DNA from 3 places in the Agrobacterium vacciniicorymbosi genome. Region 1 is predicted to be linked to each of the others. Evidence: predicted binding sites of a transcription regulator. Region 1 holds the regulator's gene; each other region holds the start of a gene.

Region 1 (3,523 bases):
TTGGCATAGCGACGATCGCGCTCGGCCTTGCGGGCGGCTTCATCTTCGATGACGCGGGCGACGCGGTTTTTATCGGCCAGCTTGCGGGCGTCTTCTTCGGCAGTCGCAGCGGCTTCAAGCTCGGCTTCATGCGCCAGCCGTTCCGCTTCGAGGCGGCTCTGCTCTTCGCGCTTCTGCTGCTCGCGCTCGGCACGACGCGCTTCGCGGGCTTCCGCCACGGCGATGCGTTCTGCCTGCTTGGCTTCCCGGTTGGGTTCGGCAGCTTCCTTGGCGGCCTTATAGGCCTGAAGAAGAGCAGCCTTGGCCTCGGCAGCAGCGCTGCGGCGGTCGGTCAGTTCACTGTTTTTAACGTTTTTGTTGTTTCTCAAGTCTCTATTCCAGTTGAGGTGCCGCACCCATCAGGGTCAGGATTTCTTGGTACGCTTTGCGGGTGTCTTGGCAGGTGCCAGGCTGTCTTGCAGTTCCTTGGCAAGGCGCGCTTCACGCAGGCGCTGCGTCTTTTCATCACGCGCCTGGGCAATCGAATTGAGTTCATCAACAGCGTGGCCGCGTGCAAAGAACTGCGACTGCGTTTCACCGAATGCGATTTCCGCCTGCTGGCGAGATTTGCTGTGTGTTTCAGACATGGAATTTCCTTCCTGTCGCATCAGCCGAAATCGGGATCGATTTCCAAAAACGCCGCTGCGGGGTGGATCGAGTGGCCCGGAGCGTTTGCGCCCATGGGCGCGGTGTCCGAAGCCTGTACCGCCGGGCGGCACAAAAAAAGGCCAGGCAACGTGCCTGACCTCGCTTGGTCTCATGCTTTCGACAGTGCCAGTACATCCGTGGTCAAAGGAAAGCGGAGTCCGTATTAAGCAGCCTGGAGATTGCAGGCCGACATTTTGCCCGACTTGTTGTCGCGCTCAAGGTCGTAGCTCAGCTTCTGGCCTTCAACGATTTCGCGCATACCTGCACGCTCTACAGCGGAGATGTGTACGAATGCGTCTGTGCCGCCGTTGTCTGGCTGAATGAAGCCGAAGCCCTTGGTGGAGTTAAACCATTTTACTGTGCCTGTGGTCATAATGAACCCTTTCAAAGCATAAGTTATAGATCACAGAACTGACGCCCTGTGTGCGAGTATAGCGATTTTTTTGAAGGAAAGGGTTAGTTCAAAACGCGGTGCTAATCGCGCGGCAACCAAAGCTCAGCAAGCAAAATATCGATAAACCAGTGATAGAGGGTTATGGCCGGATAGTCAAACTTTAAATTTCAGATCATTGAAATGAGCGTTTATCTTGCAACGCAGCAGCCTCTTCAGAAATATAATAATCCGTGCTGGATTTTCAATTTTGAAAATGTACCTGCCCTTTGTTTTTACTCAGGAAAACTGCGCGGCAAGCGGATATCCCCGCTTCCCCTTTCCATCCGCAACTTCTGGCGCAAACCAGTTCAAAGGAGTCAAAAATATATCTTCGTTACCGGCTGGAGATGGCTCCCCTTCTCGTACCTATTCCTGCCTAAGCTGCGCAAAAATACAAAACGCGCGCTGTTGACCCGGTGAGGCAATAGCGCGCGTTGTGCGAAATATCAGTGGTGGAGCGCCTGTCAGGCTTCCATGGAATAACCCGCGCCGCGAACGGTGCGGATTACATCCTGCATGTTGGAGAAGTTGAGCGCCTTGCGCAGGCGGCCGACATGGACGTCTACGGTGCGTTCGTCCACATAGATATCGTGACCCCAGACGCCGTCGAGAAGTTGCGAGCGGGAGAAGACGCGGCCCGGCGAGACCATCAGGAACTCCAGAAGGCGGAATTCGGTTGGCCCGAGGCGCACTTCGCGGGTCTTGCGGTGGACGCGGTGCGTTTCGCGATCCAGCTCGATATCACCGCATTTCAGAACAGACGACAGAACCTCCGGGCGGGCGCGGCGCAGCATGGCTTTGACGCGCGCCATCAGTTCCGGGGTGGAGAATGGCTTGACCACATAGTCGTCAGCACCCGTGGCCAGTCCGCGCACCCGCTCGCTTTCCTCACCGCGTGCCGTCAACATGATGATTGGCAGACGCTCGGTCTCGGGGCGCATTCTCAGGCGACGGCACAGTTCGATGCCGGAAACGCCCGGCAGCATCCAGTCCAGGATCAGCAGATCCGGCGTGCGCTCCTGCAGGCGGATTTCCGCCTCGTCGCCACGGGGAATGGTGTCGACATCGTAACCTTCGGATTCCAGATTGTAACGAAGAAGAACGCTCAAAGCCTCTTCATCTTCGACAACTGCGATTTTCGGCACCATAGGCTTGGGACTCCGCCAGTCTTACCAGAGCGCCATGCGTTCATTTGGACGCATCACGGACGCTCTGGCCTGTTGATCTACACACCGGCATTCCAAACATCGTTTCCGATCCAAGGGCGCCGATGCTGTAAAACTTACTCGGTTACTGCACCGAGCGTGTTGGAACTATCGTCCTTCGGACGCTCACCTTCCGGCTGGCTGCCGGTGGCCATGTAATAGATGGTTTCCGCGATGTTGGTCGCATGGTCGCCGACGCGCTCGATGTTCTTTGCGCAGAACAGCAGATGCGTGCAGGTCGTGATGTTGCGCGGATCTTCCATCATGTAGGTCAAAAGCTCGCGGAACAGCGAGGTATACATGGCGTCGATCTCTTCGTCGCGCTCGCGGATGGCCTGTGCCTTTTCTGCGGAGCGCGTGGAATAGACGTCCAGCACTTCCTTCAGCTGCACCAGCGCCAGTTCCGACAGGTGCTCCAGTCCACGGGCCAGCTTGCGCGGAACGCCAGTGCCGGCAACGGCGATGACGCGCTTGGCAGTATTTTTGCCAAGATCGCCGACGCGCTCCAGATCGGCAGCGATGCGCAGCGAACCGATGATTTCACGCAGGTCGGACGCCATGGGCTGACGCTTGGCGATGGTCACGATGGCCTTGTCGCCGATCTCGCGCTCGGCATGATCGAGGATCGTATCGTCAGAGATGACCTTCTGGGCCAGCGCTGCATCCGAGTTGACCAGAGCGCGCACCGCATCGGCGCACATCTGTTCAGCCAGACCACCCATTTCGGCGATGCGGCGGGTGAGGAACTTCAGTTCATCATCATAGGCGGACATAATATGGGAATGTGTCGGCATGTTCGAAGTCTCCAGTTTCGATGCACTGGCCCGCAAGCCCGACCGGGCTCAAGCGGTGCCATGCGAAGGGTTTGAACCAGCGTCAGATCAGCCGAAGCGACCCATGATGTAGTCCTGCGTGCGCTGGTCGTCCGGGTTGGTGAACATCTTGTCGGTGTCGTTTTCTTCCACCAGATGGCCCAGATGGAACATGGCGGTGCGCTGCGACACGCGGGCTGCCTGCTGCATGGAGTGGGTAACGATGACGATGGTGTAATTGGCGCGCAGTTCGTGGATCAGTTCCTCGACCTTGGCGGTTGCAATCGGGTCCAGTGCCGAGCAGGGCTCGTCCATCAGGATGACTTCAGGCGAAACCGCAATGGCGCGGGCGATGCACAGACGCTGCTGCTGACCGCCGGACAGGC
Region 2 (3,523 bases), on a different contig from region 1:
GGAAAGCGGTGGGATCACGCGTCAGATCGGCAGGCTCCTTGTCCGAAGCAACGTCCGGCTCGATCAGGCCTTCATTGTTGAGGATATCGGTCACGCGTGGGTAAGATGGCGCACCATCCAGTGGGCGTCTGGCGGGTTCATCCACCGGCACGTCACCGGCCATGTCAGGGTCGATCAGACGGTGCGTGTAATCGAAGGTTGGGCCAAGCAGTTGCCCCCCCGGAATGTCCTTGTAGGTTGCTGACACGCGTCGCTCGATACGCATCGTATCCGTTGCGATAGGCTGCGAATATCCGAAGCGCGGCAGGGTCGTGCGATAGGCACGCAGCAGAAAAATCGCCTCGATGAGGTCCCCGCGCGACTGGCGCACGCACATGGCTGCAAGGTGCGGATCGTAAAGCGATCCCTCGGCCATGACCCGGTCAACCGCCAGTGACAATTGCCCGGCGATCTGCTCGAGCGTCAATGCGGGCACATCACGATCACCACGCCGACGATCCGCCAGCAACTTATGCGCCTTATCGATGGCCGCTTCGCCACCCTTTACCGCGACATACATGGATCAAACCTCCCGAATACACGTGGTGCGCGGCAAGGCAATCGCCTCGGCACCGCAAACAAGCAGAATGTCAAAGCCCAGCGGGTAGCGGGCGGCGTTGGCGTCCATGGCATCCACAAACCCCTCAGGTAGTCCGACGGGCGAGATGTTAGAGGAGGTTTCGATGCCGGGGCCTGTCAGTTCAAGCAGGGCGCCGCCATCCATCGCTCGGACCGGCAGAATGAGGGTCGCGGAACGGTCCGGATATTCCATCGTTCCATGCGCGAAGCTCTGCCATTGCGCCACGTCACTTGCTTCAGACAGAAGCACGAAGCTCGCCTTTTCTGGCTGCCGCGCAATGGGTGCGCCGCTGTGGAAGGTGAGCCAGGTAGCAACATGCTGAGCTTCGGAGGCTTCAATCCAGACAGGCGTATCGTAGTCAGCCAAGGTCAGCAGAACGGCCGATGCGGCAGCGCAGAGCGGTGCAGGGCCTGAAGCCCGCTCACCAAGATTGGCGACCGATCCCGGTCTTGAAAAGGCATGCATGACGGCGTGGAAAACATCCTGCGAAGCAAAAACTGGATCGGCGAAACCGCCATCGAACGTGACTGTATTCATCAGTCTTCTCCTCTCGCGACCGTGAAGAAATCGACCCTTGTCGCTTCCGTCTCTTCAGCCTTGCGACGCTGCTCGTCTTCCATAACGGCCAAAGCCGGACGGACGATTTCGCAATCGATGCGCGAAACCCAGTCGGGACGCTGACGCAACGCGTCTAGATGCGCGACGATGCGAGCCTTGGCCTGGTCCCTTCCCAGAACAACCGAATGACCGACTTCGCCGCTGTCCAGCTTGACAGTTGCGCGGGTGACGCTCGCTTCGCCAAGATTGAACGCCGCGCCGCCACCGCCGATCTTGCCGCGAACCATGACCGTGCCGATTTCCGGTCCGCGCACAGGGGTCGCTGCGGGCATATCGGATGCCATCAGCTCATAACACTGCAAAAGAACATCCGCTGGTGCGCCAGCCAGAATATCCAGCGCCTGCTTTCGATCAAAACTGCTCATCGTTGGGTCGCCATCTTCATTCGTCAACTTTGTCTATTTGTATAGACAACCATTCTTATTTGTTTTATACACCCTTAATGATGACGAAGGAATGACAATGGGACGTTAGGCTTGAAATGAATACAAATGATGATGGCATATCGCGCTGGCGCCGGGTCGCGGACGGCATTCGCAGCGCGGTGTCCGAAGGGCGGATCGGCGAGCAATTGCCACCTGAAACAGAACTTGCGGCACAATTCGGTGTCAACAGACACACGGTAAGGCGCGCCATCGCCGTTCTTTCGACCGAGGGGCTTCTGCGCGCTGAGCGGGGGCGCGGTACCTTTGTCAACGCGGTCCAACCGCGTGTTGTCTATCCCATTGGCACCAGAGCGCGTTTCTCCGAAAACATGATGCGCCAGTCGCTCGAACCGTCTGGACGGCTTATCCATGCGGAAGTCATCGCAGCGGATGCCGGCCAGGCAAAGCTTCTTCTGTGCGGCGCAGGCGCCCCCCTGCACCGGGTCGAGCATCTGGCGGTGGCTGCCGGTGCGCCTATGTCCCGCTCTGTCTCCCTGTTTTCAGCCGAACGCTTCCCCGGCATTATTTCCGCCTATGCGGAGAGTGGCTCCATCACCAAGGCGCTGGAGCGCGAAGGCTTGGCGGATTATCGACGTAAGGAAACACGGCTGACGGCTGAACGGGTGTCTACACGCGATGTGGAACTGCTCAATTGTGCGCCTGACAGCATAGTCCTCGTCAGTCAGGCCATTGATGTCGATCTGGAAGACAGGCCCATCCAGAGCATCGTAACCCGCTTTCTGGCCGACCGCATGGAGCTGGTTTTCACAAACCCTCCAGCGCCTTCCAACTGAAGCAATACGGGAGGCGTGCGCAATCGGAAGGCGATGCGCACGGAACTCATCCCTCCATCGCTGGTTAGACCGGGGAGCACGTCATCCCCCCAACCACACGATTGGAAGTTTCATGTCCGATATTAGCCGTCCTATGCCGCCCTTTTCTGAACAGCAGCAGGAGCCACCGGGGCTGACGGCAAAAATGCAGCCTGTGCCTGATCATGGTGAACGCTCCTACCGCGGAGACGGCAAGCTTACAGGCAAAGTCGCGCTCATCACCGGTGCCGATTCCGGTATCGGCAAAGCTGTCGCCATCGCCTTTGCACGGGAAGGTGCCGACATCGCAATTTCCTATCTCAATGAGGATGAAGATGCCAAGGACACGGCGAAATGGGTTGAAGAGGCTGGACGAAAGGCCATTCTGATGCCCGGCGATATCAAGTCGGAAGATCACTGCAGATCGCTCGTCACGCAAACCGTCCAGAAGCTTGGGAAAATTGACATACTGGTCAACAATGCGGCGTTTCAGCGGACCTACGACTCTATCGAGGACATCACCGCTGAAGAATGGGATGAGACGTTCCGCACCAATATCTATGCGCCGTTTTTCCTGTCAAAAGCCGCCGTGCCGCATATGAAATCCGGAAGCGCCATCATCAACACGACATCGATCCAGTCCCGTCAGCCATCTCCGGCGCTGCTAGCCTATGCTTCGACAAAGGGCGCGATTTCCAACTTTACCGCCGGACTTGCTGAGATGGTGGCAGATAAGGGCATCAGGGTAAACGCAGTCGCGCCCGGTCCAATCTGGACCCCTCTCATTCCATCGACAATGCCGGCGGAAAAAGCTGCGAAGTTTGGTGAGAAAACCTTGATCGGTCGCGCTGGCCAACCGGCAGAACTGGCTGGCGCTTATGTGCTGCTTGCGTCTGAACTGGGAAGCTACATGACCGGTGCGGTCGTTCCAGTCACCGGCGGCGAGATCATGATCTGATGTGATCAGAACTATTGAAACATAAATAAATTTGGCATGCCGCAACTAGAATCAGTCGCGGCATGCTTCTTTAATTACATATCGACTTTGG
Region 3 (3,523 bases), on a different contig from region 1:
AGCACATAGCGCATATTGGCGCGCGGTGTGACGTGGAACTTGGTCAGCCATGCCTGAAGCAGGTTGCGGAACCAGCGTGGCAAGTCTTCCTGCTGGCCGAAATCGACAATGTGCAGCGAGCCGCCGGGGGCGAGTGACTGTACGGCGCGTTCCACGGCCTTTTCCCATTCGGGGATCATCGAAACCGCATAGGAAATCATGATGCGGTCGAAACCGTTGGCGCGGCCGAATTCACTGAGCCGGAAGGTGGTGGCATCGGAGACGCGCAGTACCGGGCGTTCGCGGTGGCCACCGAAGTTTTCGGCAGCCGTCGTCAGCATCTCGGCGGAAATATCGAGGCCGTAGAGCTTTGCCGTTGGGAAAAGTTTCGAGGCGCGCAGAAGATTGCGGCCTGTGCCACAGCCGACTTCCAGCAGGTTGCCGCCTTGCGGCACGTCTAGCTTGTCGATGGTGGTGTCGCGGCCCAGCAGATAATATTTGCGGGTGATGTCATAGATGTGCCGCTGGTGGCGGTACATGCGGTCCATCAGGTTTGCGTGCTTGATATCGCCAAGGCTGATATTGTCGCCGATGCTCTTCATGCCTGCGCCCTCTGATAGATGTGGAAACCGCCATAGATGGCGGAACGGTCGCGGGCGTTGAGCTCTTGCGAACGCTCGGCCAGATAGGACCACTGCGCGCGGATATCCGGTGACAGACGACCCTCGATGACGCTCTTTTCGGCAGCGGTGCGGAAAATGACACGGGCATCCGGGGCCGCCGTGCGGCTGATCTGCGACCACAGCTCGTTGATCTGCGTGTCGCTCATCCAGTCCTGCGCATCCAGCAGCACGTAACGGTCAACGCAGGAGGCAGGCTTGGAGGCCAGCAGCTCGGTGAAGGTGGCGTGGTGGACATGGACGCGCGCGGCATTTTCGCGGATCGCCTGATAATAATCATCGCGCAGATAGTCCGGCAGATTGCCTTCCTGCGCCTGCGGATAGCGGCGAGCGAAGGCCTGCCATGCGAAGTAATTGTCCTTCAGCGGGAAGTCGCAGGCCAGTTTTTCCAGACGCTGGCGCAGAACCGGTGCGATGGTATTGCCATCCGAAAGGCTTGCAAGTTCGTCATACTGACGCGGTGGAATGCCGAGGCCGAAGAGCGAGCTTTTGCGCTTCGTCAGCCAGCGGATCATTGGCTTGTCGAAGAGCGGTGCTACCTTCTCATCGAAGAACTGACGCTGCTCGTCCATGGAACGGGCATTGGCCATGTCCTGAAGCTTCACGCCGTGCAGGCGGGCCAGCACATGGCCAGCGCCGATGAAGCGACCCAGAAGGCCGGTGCGATAGATATTGCGGTTGAAGACCGAAATGCGACGGCGACCGGTCAGCGTGCGCTTCGACCAGTAGGCGCGGGTCTGTGCGTCGAGGTTCGGCGCAATGAAACGATCATAGCCATCGCTGTTAGAGCGGACATTGGCCACGCCGAACTGGCGCACGACATCGCCATGCGCAGGCAGGTGGCGGAAGGCGGCGAGCTTCAGCTTGTTGAGCGCGATGTGATGCGGGTTGAGATCCACGACATCAATGCGCGACGGATTGCGCGAGAGATAGGCCAGCACATTGCAGCCGCCCGAGCCGATGGTGACGATGCTATGATCATCCCGCAGTTCCATGGCTTCCATATCCACTGCCGGGTCTTCCCAGATTTGCGGATAGACAAGGCCGGAAAACAGCACGCCGAACAGGCGCTCGGACATGCCACTGGTGGACAATGCCTTGTGCTGCAGCAGCGCGGCTTTGAGTTTTACGTTTTTGCTGAAACCGGTTTTCGGCGCGACACCCGTCATATGATTCCACCTCTCGTTCGGTTGAGAGGCGTTTAGCGCTGTGACGCAACAGTTTGATGACGGGGTGTGGATGCTTCGTTAAACGTTGGAGGGCTTGGCTCACCCCCCTCTGTCCTGCCGGACATCTCCCCCTCAGGTGGGGAGATTGGCTGGGCGCGCGCACCTCATCTCATCCTCAACGTTCAATATGGGCAAGAGCTCGCCACGATTCGATCTCCCTCCTTGAGGGGGAGATGCCCGGCAGGGCAGAGGGGGGTAGGCCGCAAGTGCCGACATTTAAAGTGTGGAAAAGACCGAGTCGCCGTCACTTCCGCAGAACGTGCAGCATGCCCTTGCGCTTGGCATCGTAATAATATCCACGAGCATAAAGCCGAACGGCATTGTCGCGGTCGTTGTCGGCCACCAGCCAGGCGCCGCGCAGGTACTTCACGGCATATTTCAGATTGGTTTCCGCATCGAACAGGCCAGACGCCGGGCCGTCGAAGCCCATGGAGCGGGCGGTGGCGTGTTTGATCTGCATGAGGCCGAAATGGCCGCCGTTGACGGCACGGGGATTGTAGCGGCTTTCACGCATGACCACGCGGTGCACCAGATCTTCGGGCACATTATACATGGTCGCGTATTTGGTGATGAGGCCGCTCAGCTGCTGACGGCCCATCATTGTGGGCGCGTCCGGCGCAGTTGTCAGGCTCTCGCGGGTGCTGATGGCGGCAAGCGCTGCATTTTGCGGGGCCGAAGCATAGGCGAGCATGGCGCCTTGCGGTTTCGGAACCGGGATGACGCTCTGCTGCTTCATCATTTCTTCGGTCAGCGGTATGGGGGCTGCCGATGGCGTGCCCGGTGCGCCAGGCGCAGGCGGGAAGCCGCCCTTCAGCGCAACGACCTGTGGAAGAGTGGCAGCGGTGCTTGTCTGATGCGCGACGGCGGCGACTGCTGGCGTTGCCGCCGCTGGCGCTGCGAGCGCAACCTGCTGGGTTGCGGCCTGCGGCTGTATTTGTGCGTCGATGGCGGATGCTGCTGCCGCAGCGGCAATTTCCGAGGCTGGGGGAAGGGCAACGCGACCGCCCTTGACGGCGGCGGTTGAAGGCAGGGCTTCTGCTGCGGAATTGGCTGCGATTTGTGTGGTGGCCGGTGCCGTGCCGGGCAGGGTAGAGGTCGCGCCTGCCGGAGTGGCGGCTGCGGTTTCCTGCGTCTTTTCGGTGGTTGTGGTGGCTGCCGTCTGGGCGGCGGTGCTATCCGGCGTGGCCGGGGCAGATGCTATTTTGGGCTGGGCAATATCGCCTTTGGATGCAACTTCAACACTTGTGCATCCTGCCAGTGTCAGCGCAATGCCCACCGTGGACGACAAAAGTAGAGCCGATTTTCGGCGTAAACTGCCAGAAATTTTCATGCTGCCGCCCTTGAGTGCGCCTGTCGCTTGATACCCCCGTTTCAAGCGAAGCAGGCAGTCCCTATCCGGCGATCATTAACCTATCGTAAGGATTCCGGCAAGCGGCGACTGAACAGCAATTGCTTAAGCAGCGATCCGGCGATATCCGGCGGTCACGGCGCGGCCCGCTATGAAGTGCGTTCTCTTGGGATTACGCAGCTTTTTGGTGACCGACATGCGCCGCACGGAGCGGATTGTCAGGCGGGCAAACGAGGCCTGAATCGTCAGGCAGGCAAAGGCAATCAGCAGCGCGACCGCCTGCATTT

What was found. The regulator PhoB, encoded in region 1, activates phosphate uptake and scavenging genes when phosphate is short. The targets are predictions, from matches to a motif close to TGTCATNNANCTGTCAT.
Region 2: the regulator PhoB is predicted to act here: its motif matches at 1,683-1,699, upstream of phnF (phosphonate metabolism transcriptional regulator PhnF).
Region 3: the regulator PhoB is predicted to act here: its motif matches at 1,874-1,890, upstream of ABUK73_RS15415 (DUF3419 family protein).

Annotation. Positions count from the first base shown of each region.
Region 1 covers NZ_JBETMF010000004.1:136,633-140,155, reverse strand. Annotated here, with positions in the region: gene ABUK73_RS08330 (DUF6481 family protein) at 1-368, opposite strand, end outside; gene ABUK73_RS08325 (hypothetical protein) at 405-626, opposite strand; gene ABUK73_RS08320 (cold-shock protein) at 851-1,060, opposite strand; gene ABUK73_RS08315 (hypothetical protein) at 1,262-1,540, shown strand; gene phoB (phosphate regulon transcriptional regulator PhoB) at 1,585-2,268, opposite strand; gene phoU (phosphate signaling complex protein PhoU) at 2,403-3,119, opposite strand; gene pstB (phosphate ABC transporter ATP-binding protein PstB) at 3,207-3,523, opposite strand, start outside.
Region 2 covers NZ_JBETMF010000005.1:45,230-48,752, forward strand. Annotated here, with positions in the region: gene ABUK73_RS09455 (carbon-phosphorus lyase complex subunit PhnI) at 1-559, opposite strand, end outside; gene phnH (phosphonate C-P lyase system protein PhnH) at 563-1,156, opposite strand; gene phnG (phosphonate C-P lyase system protein PhnG) at 1,156-1,602, opposite strand; gene phnF (phosphonate metabolism transcriptional regulator PhnF) at 1,719-2,456, shown strand; gene ABUK73_RS09475 (SDR family oxidoreductase) at 2,569-3,432, shown strand; gene ABUK73_RS09480 (pyridoxamine 5'-phosphate oxidase family protein) at 3,507-3,523, opposite strand, start outside.
Region 3 covers NZ_JBETMF010000009.1:116,878-120,400, forward strand. Annotated here, with positions in the region: gene ABUK73_RS15410 (class I SAM-dependent methyltransferase) at 1-581, opposite strand, end outside; gene ABUK73_RS15415 (DUF3419 family protein) at 578-1,828, opposite strand; gene ABUK73_RS15420 (lytic transglycosylase domain-containing protein) at 2,133-3,218, opposite strand; gene ABUK73_RS15425 (LysE family translocator) at 3,342-3,523, opposite strand, start outside.